Regions from separate parts of the Acinetobacter sp. S40 genome, predicted to be linked through region 1. Evidence: predicted binding sites of a transcription regulator. Region 1 holds the regulator's gene; each other region holds the start of a gene.
What was found. The regulator PhoB, encoded in region 1, activates phosphate uptake and scavenging genes when phosphate is short. The targets are predictions, from matches to a motif close to TGTCATNAANCTGTCATAA.
Positions count from the first base shown of each region.

Region 2: IAE19_RS08180 (inorganic phosphate transporter) is a predicted target of PhoB. The motif match lies at 4,851-4,869, and genes of this name have one in related genera.
Region 3: IAE19_RS03600 (porin) is a predicted target of PhoB. The motif match lies at 2,247-2,265, and genes of this name have one in related genera.

Region 1 is NZ_JACVTU010000001.1:88,325-95,135, reverse strand. It holds gene IAE19_RS00445 (methionine aminotransferase) at 16-1,167, shown strand; gene IAE19_RS00440 (MATE family efflux transporter) at 1,285-2,652, shown strand; gene IAE19_RS00435 (SDR family NAD(P)-dependent oxidoreductase) at 2,694-3,530, opposite strand; gene IAE19_RS00430 (TetR/AcrR family transcriptional regulator) at 3,726-4,412, shown strand; gene phoB (phosphate regulon transcriptional regulator PhoB) at 4,614-5,324, shown strand; gene phoR (phosphate regulon sensor histidine kinase PhoR) at 5,335-6,693, shown strand.
Region 2 is NZ_JACVTU010000004.1:189,712-196,522, forward strand. It holds gene IAE19_RS08165 (hypothetical protein) at 1-1,146, shown strand, start outside; gene IAE19_RS08170 (DUF1090 family protein) at 1,290-1,658, shown strand; gene IAE19_RS08175 (D-serine ammonia-lyase) at 1,695-3,038, opposite strand; gene IAE19_RS08180 (inorganic phosphate transporter) at 3,171-4,802, opposite strand; gene metH (methionine synthase) at 5,239-6,811, shown strand, end outside.
Region 3 is NZ_JACVTU010000002.1:193,455-200,265, reverse strand. It holds gene tsaD (tRNA (adenosine(37)-N6)-threonylcarbamoyltransferase complex transferase subunit TsaD) at 1-947, shown strand, start outside; gene IAE19_RS03600 (porin) at 1,012-2,103, opposite strand; gene IAE19_RS03595 (HIT family protein) at 2,359-2,772, opposite strand; gene IAE19_RS03590 (YARHG domain-containing protein) at 2,809-3,078, opposite strand; gene IAE19_RS03585 (NAD(P)-dependent oxidoreductase) at 3,164-4,036, opposite strand; gene IAE19_RS03580 (alpha/beta fold hydrolase) at 4,045-5,142, opposite strand; gene IAE19_RS03575 (O-succinylhomoserine sulfhydrylase) at 5,286-6,476, shown strand; gene IAE19_RS03570 (YbaB/EbfC family nucleoid-associated protein) at 6,511-6,811, shown strand, end outside.

The DNA.
Region 1 (6,811 bases):
AGAACCGTTTGAGCCATGCAACTGTCATCCAAATTGCCTGATCAAGGCGTGACTATATTCAGTACCATGTCTGCGTTGGCTCAACGCTTAAATGCGCTTAATCTTTCTCAAGGGTTCCCTGATTTTGCTGCACCACCCGATTTGATTGAAGCTTTATGTGAAGCGACTCGAAACGGACACAATCAATACGTTGCAGGGGATGGCTATTTGCCTTTGCGCCAACAGGTTGCGTTACAATTTCAGCAACGCGATCAGGTCACCCTTGACCCTTTAACGCAGATCACCATTACTCCTGGTGCAACTATCGGTTTATTTGCTGCCATTCAAGCCACGATCCATACGGGTGACGAAGTTATCATTTTTGATCCGAGCTATGATAGTTATGACCCTGCGGTACGCGTTGCAGGGGGTATTCCTGTACATATTGCGCTGGATGCCCCTGAGTTTAAAGTAAATTGGGGTCAGGTTGCAGCCCATATCAGCCCACGTACCCGTATGATTATCGTCAATACGCCGCATAATCCAACAGGTACCATTTGGTCGTATCAGGATTGGCAGCAGTTGATTGAACTGGTCGAAAAGCACGACTTATTGGTATTGTCGGATGAAGTCTATGAGCATCTCATCTTTGATGGGGCTAAACATTGGAGTGCCTTGCACTTCCCTGAATTAAGAGAACGTAGCTTTGTCGTTGGTTCTTTTGGTAAAACCTTTCATGTAACAGGTTGGAAAACTGGTTATTGCGTTGCTGCTGCGCCCCTCATGCACCTATTTCGACAGATTTATCAATACGCAAACTTTTGTGGCAATACGCCTGCGCAAATTGCCTTAACGCACTATATGCAACAACACCCTGAGCATATAACTGAACTGGCCAATTTTTATCAAATCAAAAGAGATACATTTAATCAGGGTCTTCAACAGTCGCGTTTTCGATTTGTACCGTGCCAAGGCACCTATTTTCAAACAGTTGATTACAGTGAAATTCGTCCTGATTTAAATGATATTGAAATGTGCTATTTTCTAGCGGAAGAAAAAGGTATCGTCGCTATTCCTCTATCTGTATTTTATAAACACCCACCTTCAGATTTACGCTTAATTCGCTTTTGTTTTGCCAAAACTGAACAAACCTTGCAACGTGCTGTACATCTATTGAGTGCGTGTTAATTCATCGTCAGTCTCATACGCGTAAAATAACCATCTTTTTAAAGCAACGTGTTATTTTGTCAGTAAAGGAATAATCAATCACAATACCACTTGCGCATTCATATTAATGGAGAATAAATGCCCCCTCACCGTCCCCTGATTCAGCAACAAAAGATATGGAAAACTTTTTTGATTTTCTTGTTGCCGTTAATTGCCACCAATATCCTGCAAAATCTGTCAGGCACCATTAATACGGTTTTTGTTGGTCAAATGATGGGCGTCGATGCTATTGCGGCTGTCGCTGTGTTTTTTCCCATTTTGTTTTGTTTAATGGCTTTTGTGATTGGATTGTCGGCAGGTTCGACAGTCTTGGTCGGGCAAGCATGGGGCGCACAAAATATTGAAAAAGTCCGCTGTGTAGTGGGTTCTACTTTATTTATGACCATGATTGGAGGTTGTATTATCGCAGCCTTAGGCGTGTTTTTTGCGCCCCATGTTTTGCTGGCTTTAGGTACAGATTCCAGTGTGTTGCATCTGTCTTTACCTTATGTACGCTGGATGCTAGCAGGTAGTCCTTTATTATTTGTGTATATTATTTATACCTCTATTTTACGTGGCGTGGGTGACAGTATCACGCCGCTAGTTGCCTTGTCCTTAACCAGTTTAATTGGTCTAGTGATTACTCCAGTGCTCATTGCAGGTTATTTTGGTTTTCCCAAACTGGGCATTATTGCGCCAGCCATTGCCACCATTACAGGTAATGCATTAGTTATTCTCTTTTTAATTATTTATTTAAATAAGAAGAATCATCCCCTTAAACCTGATTTAGCGCTGCTCAAACATATCCGTTACGATGCCGAATTAAGCCGACTGATTTTACGTTTAGGAATTCCAACTGGGGTTCAAATGGTCACTACCTCAGTAGCTGGACTAGTCGTTGTAGGTCTGGTTAATCGGTTTGGTGCGCACGCAACTGCTGCTTATGGCGCGGTCAATCAGGTTTTGAACTATATCCAGTTTCCTGCTTTATCTATTGCCATTGCCGCTTCTATTTTTGGCGCACAAGCGATTGGAATGGGAAAATCGGATTTGTTAGCCCGCGTTACCCGCACGGCGCTGTGGATGAATATCATCATTACTGGAACACTGGTCATTCTGGCGTATCTATTTTCAAAATATTTGATGGCTTTATTTATTACCGATGATAGTGTCGTTCAACTTGGACAGCAGCTTTTATTTATTGTGCTATGGTCAATTTTATTTTTTGGTGCCAGCGCCATTTTTGCTTCGATTATGCGGTCAAGCGGCACCGTGACAATGCCTATGCTGATTAATATTGCAGCGATTTTATGTATTGAAGTGCCTTGTGCATACTGGTTTAGTAGCCTCTGGGGACTAAAAGGCATTTGGTATGCGTATGCTCTCGCCTTTGTCAGCCTATGTATTTTACAAGCCAGTTATTATCAATTTATCTGGAAGAAAAAAGCCATTAAAGTGTTAATTTAACGCAAAAAAAGCCCACTTAATTTTAGTGGGCTTTGATGATATTAAAGTTTATTGGTTAGCTTAGTTCCAAATTCACTGACACGCTGATAACCTGTTGGTAAAAAGCGTTGCATAAGATCCAGTACTTTTGCATCATTACCAATTAATAAACGACGCTTATCTTTGCGAACAGCTTCAAGTATCTGACGCGCCGCTTCTTCGGGTGGGCAGCGCAATAATTTATTAAATGCTTTAATCGATTTTTCAGGGTGCATACCCAAGGTTTTTAAACTGTCATTCATTTTTGCAGCATTGGCAATATTGGTACGAATCCCACCTGGATGTACACACAGGGCGCTGACTCCACAATTTTGCATGTCTAGTTCTTGACGCAAAGACTCGGTAAAACCGCGAACTGCAAATTTTGTTGCATTATAAGCCGACTGGGTCGGTTGTGAAATCAAACCAAATAGACTCGAAATGTTGACGATATGGCCATCTTTGGTTTGCTTAATAAATGGTAAAAACTCTTTGGTGCCATAAACCACACCCCAGAAATTAATATTTACAATCCATTCCAGTTCTTCATAACTAGCACCTTCAACCGTAGAGCCTAATGCAACACCCGCATTGTTAAAAATCATGTTCACGAAACCATGATTTTGAACGGTTTGTTCTGCCCAAGTCTTCACCGCATGGCGATCTGACACATCCAGTTTTTGTGTGGTGACACGAATATTATAAGGTTTAAGCAGTTCGACCGTCGCTGCAAGTCCTTGTTCATTGATATCACTCAGTGACAAATGGCATCCTTCTTTTGCCAATAAAAGAGCAAGTTGCTGGCCTATACCTGAGCCTGCTCCCGTAACTGCAGCGACTTTATTTTTAAAATTTTTCATTGCCTGACCTTTTCCCTTAAATAGGTGTACACAAACCCATGCTGATGTACATGATTCAATCACTATATTTTTGACAATACATATTGTCAATACAATCTATCCGATCTAGAGTAAATACTCAAACAAATGACCGACTCGGTTATTTTGGCCAAAACTTGCTAAACTCTCCATAGCCAATGAGGACACCACATATCAATGACTACACACAAATCCGATTTAAATGCAAAACAGAACAAAAAAACAGTCAATAAAGAACGTCAATTTAAAGGCTTGTCTTTGACTGAACGTAAGCATGTACGTCGTGAAAAACTCATTGAGGCAGGAATAGAAACCTACGGAACACAGGGATTTTTTTCGGTCACGGTAAAGGATGTCTGCAATGAAGCCAAACTGACAGAACGGTATTTTTATGAATCTTTTAAAAAAAGCGAAGAATTATTTCAGACCATTTTCTTAAAACTGATCGAAACTTTACAACAAAATGTCATGCAGGGTGTCATGCAGGCCGCACCTGACCCCGTCAATATGATTGATGCGGGGCTCAATTCATTATTACGAACACTCAAAGAAGATCCCCGTTTAGCCCGTATTATTTATATTGATGCCATGCTAGTACAAGAGCTGCATAATCAGGCTACTATTCAGGAAACCATGCTACGTTTTGACCGTATGATTCAGGCTTTTGTCATGCTGATGATGCCGCATTTACAACGTTCAGAGCAGGAAGTTTCTTTGATCGCAACGGGATTAAACGGTTATGTCACCCAAATCGCTATTCGTTGGGTCATGGGGGGATTTAAACAATCCCAAGAAGATGTGCTATTTGCTTGCCGTACGGTATTTTTATCTCTACTACAAACTTTTTCCGAGAAAGAAAAATAAATTAAGTTGACATTAACCTTATTAAAAATTGAGCTTTTGTCATGAATTGATCATCACGGATGCAATTTTTTGTCACAATTCATGCTAAAAAAACACGTTCTGATGAATTCTGCAATGATACTGTCATAATTAATCTTTGTAATAAGCCTGTCATAAATAAAACGGTACGCCGTTCAATAAACTAAATAGGGTAATTGCGTTGTGAAAGATGACTATATTTTAATCGTCGATGACGAACTTCCCATCCGTGAAATGATTCATACCTCACTGGATATGGCAGGCTTTCAATGTTTACAGGCCGAAGATGCCAAACAAGCGCATCAAATGATTGTTGATCAGCGTCCTGCTTTAATTTTACTGGATTGGATGTTACCCGGTGGTGTCAGCGGGGTTGATCTATGTCGTCGCTTAAAACGCGATGAGACATTATCTGAGATTCCTGTCATTATGCTCACCGCGCGTGGCGAAGAAGACCATAAAGTACAAGGTCTGGATGCAGGCGCAGATGACTATATGACCAAACCTTTTTCAACACGTGAATTGGTTTCCCGAATCAAGGCAGTATTACGGCGTGCCAATGCTTTAAATGGTGAAAAAGCCATTGACGCGAATGGACTTATTCTAGATCCTGTTAGCCAACGCGTAAGTTTTGGAAGTAACATTCTAGATATGGGGCCGACTGAATACCGTTTATTGGCTTTCTTCATGACGCATCCTGAACGCGCCTACACTCGTGCCCAACTGCTGGATCAGGTCTGGGGGGGCAATGTTTATATTGAAGATCGTACCATTGATGTACATATTCGTCGTTTACGCAAAGTCTTAGAGCCATTCGGTGTAGATCGATTTGTACAGACTGTACGTGGTACAGGCTATCGTTTTTCAACACGTGCGGATTTAGCAGCAGGTTAAAGCACCTTTTATGTACGAACCCTATCCCGTTCCAGATCTTGCCCGTGAACATAAACGTTTTCGCTACAGCAGTTTATGGACCTTTGCCAAGCAAGATTTAAGATTACTGGCTTTTTTGCTTATTATTGCAGCTTTTGTGGGATTTGGTCTCGACCATTTAGGCATTTGTATCCTCATCGCATTTTTGATTTTCTTTGGCTTACAACTACGCTCGTTGTACATTGTCAATGAGTGGATTTCTAATCGCCCTTACGATACCCCACCTAACCTCAATGGTATCTGGGGAGCTTTACTGTTTAATGTTTATCGTGCCCAACGACAGGAACGTGTGGTTCAAGCTGAAATGGTCGGGCTGATTGATCGTGCCCAATCATCATTAGTCGCTCTAAATGAAGCAGTTGTGCTGGTGGATGATTTACATCAAATTGAATGGTGTAACCCTGCCGCAGAAAAACTCTTGGGAATTAAAATACTGGATCGTAGTACCAATATATTAAGCATACTACGACAACCGAGTTTTATTGAGTATTTTAACTATATTGATCAAGCACCTGATGGCATCAAATTGAAATCATCTGTACTGGATGATCATTATGTTCAAATCAAACTCACTCCTTTTGGAGGTGATAGTGTGCTGTTGGTCGCCTACGATGTCACTCGCATGCACAATCTTGAACAAATGCGTAAAGACTTTGTCGACAATATTTCGCATGAGTTGCGCACTCCCTTAACCGTGTTGAGTGGTTATATTGAAACCTTTACAGATCAAGAGGATTTAAGCCCACGTTGGAAACGCGCATTTGATCAGATGCAATCCCAAACTAAGCGTATGAATGCGCTGGTGAATGACTTACTGTTGCTTTCAAATCTGGAAAATAACAAAAAAATTGCTAAGAATCAGATTATTGAAATGCCAAGCTTGATGAATCAACTGTTTGATGATGCGCAAGCCTATAATGCAGATTACGGACATACGCTAAATCTAGATATTGATAGTCACTGTGATCTGATTGGATCAGATATGGAAATTGCGAGTGCTTTTAGTAACCTGATTACCAATGCGATTAAATACACCCCTAAAGGTGGCATTATTACTATTGGCTGGCATGATGACGGTGAACACGGTTACTTTACCGTTCAGGATAATGGGATCGGTATTGATCCAAGACACTTACCTCGATTAACTGAACGTTTTTATCGAGTAGATAGTGCACGAAGTCGTGCAACTGGTGGAACTGGACTCGGACTTGCGATTGTTAAACATGTACTCATGCAACATGGTGCGTATCTGGATGTTGTCTCCAGAGAAAATGAAGGTTCTTTATTTAAAGCCGTTTTTCCAAAAGAACGCTTATACCAGATGGTTTAAAATCTCGAAACATAACCGTTTATCTACACCTTAAAAAAGTCATGTGTACTTTTTTATCTTAGTTTAAATCTCCATAAATCTATAAATGACCAATTTATTTTTGCACTACTAAGTGCAA
Region 2 (6,811 bases), on a different contig from region 1:
CAAGGTAAAAAACTACAGGGACAAACATTGCTCGATCAAATTTCAAATTGGGAGCAGCGCGGTATCATTGAACCAAGCCATGCTCAAGCCCTAAAAGAAGTCAATGCTCATCCAGAATGGTTCGATTTATCAGATCGTACCATGGTGCTATTTGGTGCGGCATCTGAAGCTGGTCCACTAACATGGCTTGCAAAATGGAAAGCGAATATTGTTGCAGTTGACTTACCCAATGCCAAAGTCTGGGACAAGATATTAACCACCATTCAGCAGGGAAATGCCACTTTGATTGCTCCAAGTCTGGAGTCTGTAAATAATGCGACTCCGTCTTATGAACTTAAAGATAAGCTAGGAGCAAACCTGCTGACGCAATTACCTGAAATTGCCGAATGGCTGATTAAGTTTGAACAAAGTCTGGATCTCGCTGCTATTGCTTATCTGGATGGCGAAAAACATGTACGTGTGTCCATGGCCATGGACACCATCATGAGTCTGGTCAGCGAACGTAAGGCAAATACCAGTCTAATGTTTATGTGTACTCCTACTGATGTTTATGCGGTGCCTAAAGAAGTGGTTGTGGCAGCGCATCAAAAGTCATTACAGCGCTCCACACTACAAAAGTTACTGACCAAAGGAATTTCAACACTTTCATTAAAGCATTTCTTTAAAGCCAATCAACAAAGCCTGATTCGTTCAGATAATAGAAAAGAATATGGTATTGCAGATTGTCTAGTAATTGAACAAGGGCCAAATTATGCTTTGGCAAAACGCATTCAACAGTGGCGCGCAACTTTGGCGCGTTATCAAGGACAGCGCGTGAGCATCAATATCGCACCCTCAACCACCACCCATTCAGTCACCAAAAATCCGCTTTTAAAAGCAGCATTTAATGGTGCCGATTTATTTGATGTAGAAGCATTTAAACCTGAAACAACCAATGCAATTATGGCTGCACTGTGGGTACATGATTTAAGAAATAATAATTGCCTTGCTAACCCAGAAACTGAACTTGAACATCCGCTGGAGTTAATGATGGAGGGCGCAAATCATGGAGGATTATGGCGCGTGGCTTATTTGGCCAGAACTGCACTACCATTTGCTGCAATTTATGGCTTTATTAGCGATAAAAATCCATTGAGAAAAAGATAAATATAACCGTCTTAAATGCCAATATTTATGGGAGAAGACTTGATAGATTGAGCTCTGGGCATCAGGTGACTGATTTTTAAATAAATTCATCACCTGAGGATGTCCAAACTCTATCTATCTTTTTAACAATTTGGTTTCTCCTAATGAATAATGTCAAAAAAACTGTCGTTGTTTTGGCAACAGTTTTGGTATTTATCTCTTCAACGTATGCTGCACAAGATTGTGAAATTAAAAAACAGGAACTTACTTATCAACTTCACCATGCTGAAAAATATGCAAGCAATTATCGGGTTGAAGATTTAAAACGCGCAATAGAAAGTATCGATCGTTACTGTCACGACGATACTTCAGTACAAATTAGAATACAGGTAAAAATTAAACAGAAAATTAAGAAGTTAAAAACTGAACTTTCTGAAGCCCAGCAAAAGCAAGACACGAAAAAAATTGCAAAAACACAGCAAGAACTAAATAAAGCACTGTTCGAACTTGAACAAATTCAAAGCATCAATTAACAATTTAAAGCTCAATGAGACTCAATACAGTACACGTTAATTGAGTTCTTTCGTATTCTTAGCCTGTTGTAAGTATTTTTGCATTTCATCTTCTGGCACCATGCCCCCACCCGTTGCCCACACAACATGAGTGGCATTGGCTAATTGCAATGGGGTGAATTGATGCAATTGTTGATAGGATATTTGCGCGGCCGTATAGTATGCCCCGCCAAATCCCGCCGCAGCGGAAGGTTCGAGTCGAATTTGTTCGGATTGATCTAATTGTGAAATAAAATCGTAGAGACTTTGATCAGAGATAGTGTAGTACCCATCAATCAGGCCTTGCATAGCACGTCCCACAAAACCCGATGCTCGTCCGACTGCGAGGCCGTCTGCGGCAGTTAAATTATCCAGTCCAATATCATTGACACAGATCTGATCGTGTAAACCTGTATAAACGCCAAGTAACATACACGGCGAATGCGTTGGTTCAGCGAAGATACAGTGGACATGTTCACCGAAAGCATGCTTAAGTCCAAAGCTGACACCACCTGGTCCACCACCGACACCGCAAGGTAGATATACAAATAATGGATGCTCTGCATCCACTGCTTGATGGTTCTCGATCAATTGGTGTTTAAGTCTCAAACCTGCGACGGCATATCCTAAAAATAAAGTTTTGGAATTTTCATCATCAATAAAAAAACAGTTGGGATCGGTCTGTGCCAATTTACGCCCCTGCTCAACAGCAACTCCGTAATCACTGGCATATTCGACCACATTGACACCTAAAGACCGTAGCTTATCTTTTTTCCATTGTCCGGCATCCGCAGACATATGTACTGAAACTCTAAACCCTAGTTTAGCACTCATGATACCAATCGAAAGTCCTAGATTGCCTGTTGAACCGACTGCGATCTGATACTTCTGAAAAAACGTTCTGAATTCATCTGAATCAAATTTTCGATAATTTTCTTCTACAGATATTAAGCCAGCATTTAAAGCTAATGTTTCAGCATGAGCAAGCACCTCATATATTCCACCCCGCGCTTTGATCGAACCTGAAATTGGTAAATGACTATCTTTTTTCAACCACCATTGACCTTGTAAAGGAATATTCCACTGTAGTGAAAGTTGTTGCTGTATGCGTGGAATATGTACCAACTCAGACTCAATCATACCCTGCTGATTTTGCGTTTCTGGCAAAACCTGAGCAATAAATGGCGCGAAACGTTGTAATCTACGTTCTGCATCTTCAATATCGGAACGCGCTAAACCTACGGCCTGTAAGCCTTGCTGTAATGAGTTGGTTTCAGATGGAAACCAAAAAACCGGCTGGTACTGTTGTAATATTTGAATCAATGGATCTTGTTGTAATTGAGCTAAATTTAAAGCAGTCATTATGATCAATATCAAAGTAGTTTTCAGCTACAAAATATCAAACATCGTAGAAAATAAAAGGTTTATTTGTAAAAAATTCAGATAAGAAAAAGGCCACTCTCGTGACCTTTTGTTCGCTATATGAAGATTTAATTAGCCAACAAACTGCAAGAACAACCAATATAAACCACCCGATAAACAGATAGTTGCAGGTAAAGTAAATACCCAAGCCGATAAAATCGTTTTGATCGTATTAAAATTTAAACCCGATTTATTGGCAACCATTGTCCCTGCAACCGCACTGTTTAATACATGCGTAGTTGAAACAGGCATCCCCAATCCATCAGCCGCTGCAATGGTACTCATTGCAACCAATTCAGCAGACATACCTTGTCCATAAGTCATGTGATGCTTACCAATACGCTCACCGACTGTGACCACAATACGCTTCCAACCGACCATTGTTCCCAAACCTAAAGCCAGCGCAACTGCAACTTTGACCCACGTTGGAATATATTGCAGGAAAGAATCCAGACTATCACGATATTGTTTAACCACTTTTTGCTGATCTGATGACATAGCAGGTAATGCTTCTGCCTTGTCCAAACGCTTAAAAGTTGTAGTACTTAAGTACATATCATTACGAATATTACCAATCGCATCTTCAGGAATATCTTTTAGACTGCCATAACTACCCACACGTTGACCCAAATGTTCAGTCAAACTAGCTAATGCAGGAACCACGTCAGGCGTTTGCTGTTTGGTCTGAATATATTTAGTCAAAATAATACGCGCTTTTTCATCTTCCACATCAGTATGCTGGGCATAAAGCACGGTTGAAGTCTGTCCAGACAATTGTTCAAAGGTTTGTAATTGCTGCGCGTCCAAACTCTTATTCAATGAATAAGCCATTGGAACCAAACCAATCAACACCAACATGATGAGCCCCATACCTTTTTGGCCATCATTAGAACCGTGGGCAAAACTTACGCCTGTACAGGTGAAAATTAAAATGGCACGAATCAACGGTGGTGGTGGTTTATTACCTTCTGGTGGTTGGAAAAGTTCAAGTTGGCGCTTAAATACTTTTTTTACTAATAGGAATAGAACAGCAGCAAAGGCAAAACCAATCAATGGAGAAAAGAGTAAAGCTTTACCTACTTTAATTACCTGATCCATATCAATGCCGCTGGTACTACCCGTTGCAGCATTAATCAGATGATTCATGATTCCCACACCTAAAATCGAACCGATTAAAGTATGTGAACTCGAAGCAGGAATTCCTAAAAACCAAGTTCCCAAATTCCAGATAATCGCGGCAATCAACAAGGCGAAAACCATGGCAAACCCAGCACCGCTGCTGACGTTCATGATCAGTTCAACAGGTAAGAGCGCAATAATTCCGTAGGCCACTGCACCACTTGCCACCATAACACCAAGAAAATTACAGAAACCCGCCCACATGACCGCAACAGGCGCAGGCAGTGCATTGGTATAAATGACCGTCGCCACAGCATTTGCCGTGTCATGAAACCCATTCACAAACTCAAAGCCCAATGCAATGAAAAGTGCAGTTGCCAGTAAGATCATGGAATATAAACTTAAAGCAGGCACATGTGCCAAATCTGCATTCACCTGAACTGCGATGTAAATCAGAGTTGCAATAATAACCGTAAAAAACACCGGCATAAAAAACTTCGGTGTAGGTACATGTACATTCGTCGATTGAACATGTCCAGCTTCGACATGATTTGAATCCGAAACGGGAGGAAGATTTGAATTCATGTAGACGGTTCGAGGGGATCGTTAAAATCCCCATATTCTTAAATTAAATTATGACAATTATATGACAAATAGGGGTCTAATGAAGTCATTTTTTAGACATTTGACTTCATGAATGGCCATTTTTAGGGTTATTATATGCCAAATTTATTGATTAAATTAATAAAATACAACAACTTGAGTCAAAAAAATAATTATGACATTCAAGTGTAGTATTTTGAAGCAATTATTCTGAAATATGACAGAGTTTCATCTTTCAGCGTACTTTTTTATCGATGTCTTATTCTGAAACATGAATATTGCATTTTGATGAAATCGTCACCCTCTTCATCCTAAATTGTATGAATCCCTTTGGGTCATTTCATTGATCAATCAAACCCACCTATTGCTAGGGATTCTGTTACAATAATGCGCCTTTTAAACTTCGTCTGGGGTTCTTATGTCCACGCTTGCCACCCTGAAATCACTTCTCGCCCAACGTATCTTGATTATTGATGGTGCAATGGGAACCATGATTCAACGCCATAAATTAGAAGAAGAAGATTATCGTGGTGAACGCTTTGCTGATTGGGCTTCTGACCTAAAAGGTAATAACGACTTACTGGTTTTAACACAGCCCCAGATTATTCAAGGTATTCATGAAGCGTATCTGGATGCAGGTGCAGACATTATTGAAACCAATAGCTTTAACGGCACACGTGTTTCCATGTCAGATTATCACATGGAAGACCTTGTTCCAGAGATTAACCGTGAAGCTGCGCGTTTAGCCAAGCAAGCTTGTCAAAAATATTCGACACCTGATAAGCCTCGTTTTGTTGCTGGTGTACTTGGCCCTACCTCTCGGACCTGTTCTATTTCACCTAATGTGAACGATCCAGCATTTCGTAATATTACTTTTGATGAACTAAAAGAAAACTATGTTGAAGCAACGCATGCGCTGATTGAAGGCGGTGCAGATATCCTTTTGATCGAAACCGTGTTTGATACTTTAAACTGTAAAGCTGCAATCTTTGCAGTCAAAGAAGTATTCAAGCAAATTGGACGAGAGCTCCCGTTGATGATTTCGGGCACGATCACTGATGCATCGGGTCGTACTTTAACTGGTCAAACTGCGGAAGCGTTTTGGAATTCAGTGCGTCACGGCGATCTACTTTCCATTGGGTTTAACTGTGCTTTGGGCGCAGATGCAATGCGCCCACACGTGAAAACGATTTCTGATGTTGCTGATACTTTTGTTTCAGCGCACCCGAATGCTGGCTTACCAAATGCTTTTGGTGAATATGATGAAACTCCTGAGCAAACCGCGGCATTTTTAAAAGAGTTTGCCGAAAGTGGTTTAATCAATATTACAGGCGGTTGCTGTGGTACAACACCTGATCATATTCGTGCGATTTATAACGCAGTAAAAGACATCAAGCCACGCCAAATCCCTGAGGCTAAACCCGCTTGCCGTTTAAGTGGTTTAGAACCATTTAATATTTATGATGATTCACTTTTTGTAAATGTTGGCGAACGCACTAACGTGACGGGTTCAAAAAAGTTCCTGCGTTTAATTCGTGAAGAAAATTTTAGTGAAGCCTTAGACGTTGCACAGCAACAGGTTGAAGCAGGCGCGCAAATCATCGACATCAACATGGATGAGGGCATGCTCGATTCGCAAAATGCGATGGTACACTTCCTGAATCTTGTCGCGTCTGAACCGGATATCTCTCGTGTGCCAATCATGATTGACTCTTCAAAATGGGAAATCATTGAGGCAGGCTTGAAGTGTGTACAAGGCAAACCTGTTGTTAACTCGATTTCCCTAAAAGAAGGGTATGACGAATTTGTTGAAAAAGCACGTTTGTGTCGCCAGTATGGGGCTGCAATTATTGTCATGGCTTTTGATGAAGTTGGTCAGGCAGATACAGCTGCACGTAAACGTGAAATTTGTAAACGTTCTTATGACATTTTGGTCAATGAAGTAGGCTACCCTGCTGAAGACATTATTTTTGACCCGAACGTATTTGCAG
Region 3 (6,811 bases), on a different contig from region 1:
TACGCGGACAGGTACTTTACAGTCAAATTAAACTCCACGCAGAATATGGTGGCGTAGTGCCTGAGCTTGCTTCACGTGACCATGTGCGCAAATTAATTCCATTATTAAATGAGCTACTAACTCAAAGTCAAATCGATAAGAAACAGATTGATGCAGTGGCCTATACTCGTGGGCCAGGTTTAATGGGTGCTTTGATGACAGGTGCCTTATTTGGGCGTACATTGGCGTTAGCATTGAATAAACCTGCGATTGGTGTACATCATATGGAAGGACATATGCTTGCACCATTATTATCTGCAACGCCACCCGAGTTTCCTTTTGTTGCTTTACTGGTGTCTGGTGGACATACCCAGCTTATGGCGGCTTATGGTATTGGTCAGTACCAATTATTGGGTGAATCTATAGACGATGCGGCCGGTGAGGCATTTGATAAAGTTGCTAAAATGATGAATTTACCTTATCCGGGCGGTCCAAATATTGCAAGATTAGCTTTAGACGGTAATGCCCAAGCTTTTGAATTTCCGCGACCAATGTTGCATCAGGGGTTAGATTTTTCATTTAGCGGTTTAAAAACGGCAGTTTCTGTCCAACTTAAAAAATTAGGTGAAGAAAAACGTGATGCTGATATTGCTGCATCTTTTCAGGAAGCGATTGTCGATACTTTAGTTAAAAAATCAGTCAAAGCTTTAAAGCAAACTGGTTTAAAACGCTTGGTAATTGCTGGGGGAGTGAGTGCTAATACGCGTTTACGTGAGCAATTAGAAATATCTCTGAAAAAAATCAAAGCACAGGTCTATTATGCTGAACCTGCTTTATGTACAGACAATGGCGCGATGATTGCTTTTGCAGGTTATGAAAGATTAAAAGCTGGACAGCATGATGGTCTTGAAGTGACTACAACGCCGAGATGGCCAATGACGGAACTTAAAAATCCGAACGCAATATAAAATTATAAAAATAAGTAAAAAATAAAAGGGCAATATGCCCTTTTATTAAAATTGAAATGGCTTATTAGAAGTTATATTCCATACCTACGCCAAATACGGTTTTCTTATCATCGCTTGATAACCAGTCACGTTTTTGTTGAGCTAATACGCCATAAAAACGAGCTTGTTTGTTGAAGTTGTAATCTACGCCTAGACCATATTGAGAAATTTTACGATCTGAACGATTATCTACAGATGTATTTGATTCAATATATTCACCCTTGATTTTCCAAGGTGTAGATGCAATTGCATAAGCAGCGGTTAAGCCCCATGCATCTTCTTCTAAGCCATTATACGATGTCACGGTTGTGCCGCTTGTAGTGGATACAGTGTCATCAGTAGGCTGAGCGTTTTGCCATAAAGCACCGAATACTAAACCATCTAAACCTGCTTTAGCTAAATCAATAGAACCTGTTACACGAATTGCGTCTGAATAGATACCAGAAAGGCTATAGGCGTTATATTTACCTGCTAATCCAAAGTTACCCGCAATACCAGCAGCCAAACCATAATCTTTATTTTCATAAGTTAAAGAAGTTGAGATACCATCGCCAAATCCGTCACGCTTACCTTCTTTACCAAGACTAGTATTATCAGTTTTGGTGTCTTCGCCCTGCTGAGCCATGATGTTGAACTGTAGGCCTGGAATAATCAAATCTTTATCTGTTTCAAAGCCAATCGCGTTATTTGAACGCTCTTCACCATGAAGTACAGAGGTCATATCCAAAATCGTGTGATCGTTAAAAATATCTTGATTGTTACCAGCATTGGTTTTGAAGTAAGTATCGTAACGACCTGCTTTTAGAGTTCCTATTTTATTGAATTTTAAGCCTAAAAAGCGGTTACGCATACTCAAGTCAGTATCTGAACCTGAACCATCAGTTGAAATTGCCCATTCTGCTAAATATACAACAGATACTTTGTCTGTTAATTTTTCTTCACCTTTTACCCCAATACGTGAAGCATTTGAATTAAGTGCAGTGACATCATTTCCTGCAAAATCACTGTTGTCAACTTGGTCAAGGGAAACATTAAGTTTACCGTACAAAGTTGGCGCTGCTTGCGCTGCGGTTATGCTAAGCGTTGATACTGCAGCAGCGATAAGCAATTTTTTCATTGAGATTTCTCCAAAACACAAGTTCAGTGGCATATGCCTAAATTCACTATTTTTTTAAAAGTTTGCCTATGTACAAAAAGTTACAGAAGCTCACCAACTTGCTAAGCAGTATCTTTAAACTTTGTTACAAATGGGTGAAAAATACGTGACAGTTTGATGACAAGTGATGGATCGAAATTTATTTTAATATTTGATTTTATTATTTTTATATAAAAAAAGGAGCATAAGCTCCATTTTTATATACGTTACTTTTATTCAAAGTTCGGCTTTGATTTTTTCTGCAAGTGCTTTAATTTTTTCCTGATCACCCATTTGGGCAGCATGACGACCCAGTTGGTGGATCGAGCTTGGAATCAAATGGAAATGTACATGTGGAACGGTTTGACCTGCGGATTCCCCAGACAATTGCAACAACACAATGCCTTCAATACCCAAAGCTTTTTCAATTGCCTGAGCTATTTTTTGTACGACCTGAATCGTATAAGCAGCCGCTTCAGGTGGTAAGTCAAGCAAGCTAACAGCGGGTACTTTAGGAATGACTAAGGCGTGGCCATCTGCTTGCGGCATAATGTCCATAAATGCTAGAACCTGATCATCTTCATACAACTTAATTGCAGGAAGTTCACCACGAATGATGCGGGCAAAAATATTCTGGTCATCGTAAGCCATATTTGTATCCTTCAAACATCTTAAAATGTTTTGTTCTTACTTACAGTTCAATTCTTTCTGACGCTGTTCAATTTGGTCAAGACGCTGCTGTTCTTTATCAGAGAACTTTGGCTTGGTGGTATGACAGTTTTCATTTCCATATTTGGCTTTAGCTTCTGGATCTTTAAAGCAAAAGCCTTTTGATGCATATATGAGGTTAGAATCATCCTGAAGTTTTTTGCACTCTTGTTCAGGTGTTGCAGCATGCACTGAGACACCTGCAAGGGTAATCATTCCAGTAAAAAGTGCAACAGCAAACTTATTCATGCGAGTTTCCTCTTTTTAATCGGTGTAAATGTAACGACCTATGTCTAAATATAGGGGCTTTACAGGAAAAAGCAATGATGAATCATTACTCAATTGTTATTTTACTCCATGATTCATACATTTTTACGGCAGCGGAAAAGTCACTGTTTTGTTCAGCAGTTGCATTTGCCGCCTGTATCAGACTTTGCGTTAATGCAATGACAGGTGCTGGCAAATTGGCATCCCGCACAAGATCCAGCGCAATACCTGTGTCTTTGGCCAGCAAAGGCAAACCAAAAGTTACGGGGAAACTACGATTTAAAATACGTTGTGGCAAAATAGTTTCTGTAACACCGCTTTTCCCGCTTGAAGCATTGATGCAATCCAACGCTTCTGTCAAATTCACACCATGGGCTTTAAGTGTAGTAAAGCCTTCTGCGACAGACCATAGATTAACTGCGAGTAACATGTTATTCACGGCTTTTACCGCAAAACCTGCTCCTGATGTGCCCACATGTTTAATCAGTTTTCCAAATGCTTCAATAGCGGGCAACGCACGTTCAAAAGCAGCTTGATCTCCACCAACCATCACGGTCAAAGTCGCATTATCAGCACCAATAGTTTGGCCACTTACGGGAGCATCCAGAAAGTCAACGCCCTGATTTTTCAGTTGTAGCGAAACTTTGCGGGCAGACTCTGGGACACCACTCGTACAATCTACCCAAATACTGCCCGCTTTTAACTGAACACGATCGATCAGATTTTCTATATCAGCACTGGTGGGTAAACATGAAAAAATGATATCTGCTTGTACCGCTTGGGCTAAATCAACAGCTTGAGTTCCGTATTCAATTGCATGCCGATGGGCTTTATCCATATTTCGATTCCAGACATAGACGGTATCGAAATGCTTAGGTAAATGCGATGCCATACGATAACCCATCGCGCCCAGACCAATAAATGCAACTGATTGAACCATAATATAATCTACTCTTTTTTTATCTGTGTTGAACGTTGTATTAACCAGTCTTTAAACATCGGCCAAAACTCTTCGGAACTGGCTTGACTGGACATGAGCCCTAAATGCCCGCCGGGAATTAGAGTAAACGTGACATCATGACTGTTTGTCAATTGGGTCAGCGGTTTTACTGCATCGGCTGTAACCAATTGGTCACTACGACCGGCACCGACCAATAACGATGATTGGATATTTTTTAGCTCAATCAGCTGATCTTTAAGACGAATGACACCTTGTTTAAGCGGATTTTGTAGCCAGACATTAAACAACATGTCCTGATTTATTCCACCGGGATAATCAATCATATTATTCAAGAAATTGCCCAGTGTGGCATGTTCCTCAACCAGTTTTTTATTTTCAAGATTTTTAAGAAGTTGAATATGTCCATCTATCCAGCCTTTAGGATCAAGAATTTTAAACCCTAACGCATTTAAAATACCTGGAGTATGAATCAGTCGTTTGGGTAATCCATTGTAAATTCGGTGCTGAAGTTTTTTGTTCCGATTAATAGTTTTATGCATAAACTGATAAAGCTTGCCAATACGCCCCGATGCATAACTATCAATCGGACTGCCTAAAACGATTAAATTTTTGACATAGTTAGGTTGATTCAGCGCACTGTATAACAATACAAAAATGCCAGCCATGCTCCAACCATGCAGTGAAATTTCGTCACTTTTTGAATGTTCACGAATAACTTGAATATATTGAGGTAAGGCTTTACTAACAAAAGATAAAAAATTGAGATGTCGATCACGATAAGTTAAACGGCCCCAATCAATTAAATACACATCAAACCCATGGTTTTGAAAGTATTGAATAAGAGAGCGGTAAGGATACAGATCGTAAATGGCCATGTTGATGGCAAGAGGCGCAACAAAAACTAAAGGTTCTTTATAGCATTTACGGGTTGCTGCATAATAACGGATTCGTGTCTGACCAAACTCTCCAATCACTTGATAAGGCGCAGTTTGAGATAAAACAAGTGATTCTTCATTAAAAAGACGTGCTGAAAGATGTTTGAGCTTGATTTGCTGATGATGGATAAGGGATTTAAATGACTCCATTCTTTGCATATTTCTCAGATCCGAAAAAGTTTGGATGAAGTCTAAGCGATAATTTGATCTTTTACCTTGACCTTAAATACCGTACACGCTCAAAATGTTGGCAAGTTTTTCACTTGAGCGGTCTTTTGACTGAGAACAGAGCAATGCATAGCCAAAACGATGAATTAGACTACCAGTTAGATACTCTGGCGATCCGTACAGGGCATACCCGCAGTTTTGAGGGTGAACATGCTGAACCTATTTTTCTGACCTCATCTTTCGTTTATGAAAATGCAGCTGAAGCAGCTGCAAAATTTTCGGGTGAAGTTGCAGGAAATATCTATTCTCGGTTTACCAATCCTACCGTTGCGATGTTTGAAAAACGACTAGCAGCAATGGATGGTGCAGAACGTGCCGTTGCAACCAGCTCGGGTATGGGTGCAATTTTGTCCGTTTGCATGGCTTTTTTAAAAGAGGGTGATCATGTTATTTGTTCACGTGCTGTATTTGGTTCGATTGTCGCTTTATTTGAAAAATATGTCGCAAAATTTGGGGTAGACGTTACATTTTTGGATTTAAATGATCTGGATGCATGGAAAAATGCAATGCGACCAGAAACTAAAATTTTATTTATCGAATCACCTTCAAACCCATTGGCGGAAATTGCTGATATTCCAGCACTAGCAGATATTGCGCATACTCAAAATGCTATGCTTGTCGTGGATAATAGCTTTTGTACCCCCGTCTTGCAGCAACCGCTAAAACTGGGTGCGGATTTAGTTGTTTATTCAGCAACTAAATATATTGATGGTCAAGGACGCGCTTTAGGTGGGGCAGTGACAGGTAATCATAAATTACTTGAAGACGTATTTGGTGTCGTGCGTACACTAGGTCCCTCAATGAGCCCATTTAATGCATGGGTATTCTTAAAAGGTTTGGAAACTTTGCGCTTAAGAATGAAAGCACATTGTGAAAATGCACAGCAACTGGCTGAATGGCTAAATCAACATGATAAAGTTGAAAAAGTCTATTATGCGGGTTTACCTGAACATATTGGTCATGAACGCGCAGCCAAACAACAAAATGGTTTTGGTGGCATCGTTTCTTTTGTGGCTAAAGGTGGGCGTGAAGGTGCATGGACAGTTATCGATAACACTCAATTTATCTCTATTACAGGTAATCTGGGCGATGTGAAATCAACGATTACCCATCCTGCTACTACAACTCATGGTAAATTATCACCTGAAGCAAAACAGGCAGCAGGGATTCAGGAAGGTTTAATTCGAGTTTCTGTTGGAATTGAAGATATTTCAGATATTATTCGTGATTTAGATCGCGGTTTGGCTCTAATTTGAACTTATTTGCGTTAAATATTTTGGAGAAAAATTTATGAACATTAATATGCTCATGCAGCAAGCTCAGCGCATGCAAAAAGATATGGAAGTCAATGTCAAAAAGGCAAAAGAAGAACTGGCTAACACCGAAGTTCAAGCGGAAGCAGGTGGTGGTTTGGTCAAAGTCACCATGACAGGCCGTTTTGTGGTGAAGCGTATCGAAATTAGTCCTGATCTGCTTCAAGATGAACCAGATATGATTGAAGATTTAATCGCTGCTGCGGTGAATGATGCGGTACGTCAGGCCGAAGCTGTCTCTGATGAGAAAATGAAAAGTGCAAACTCAGGTATGGGCT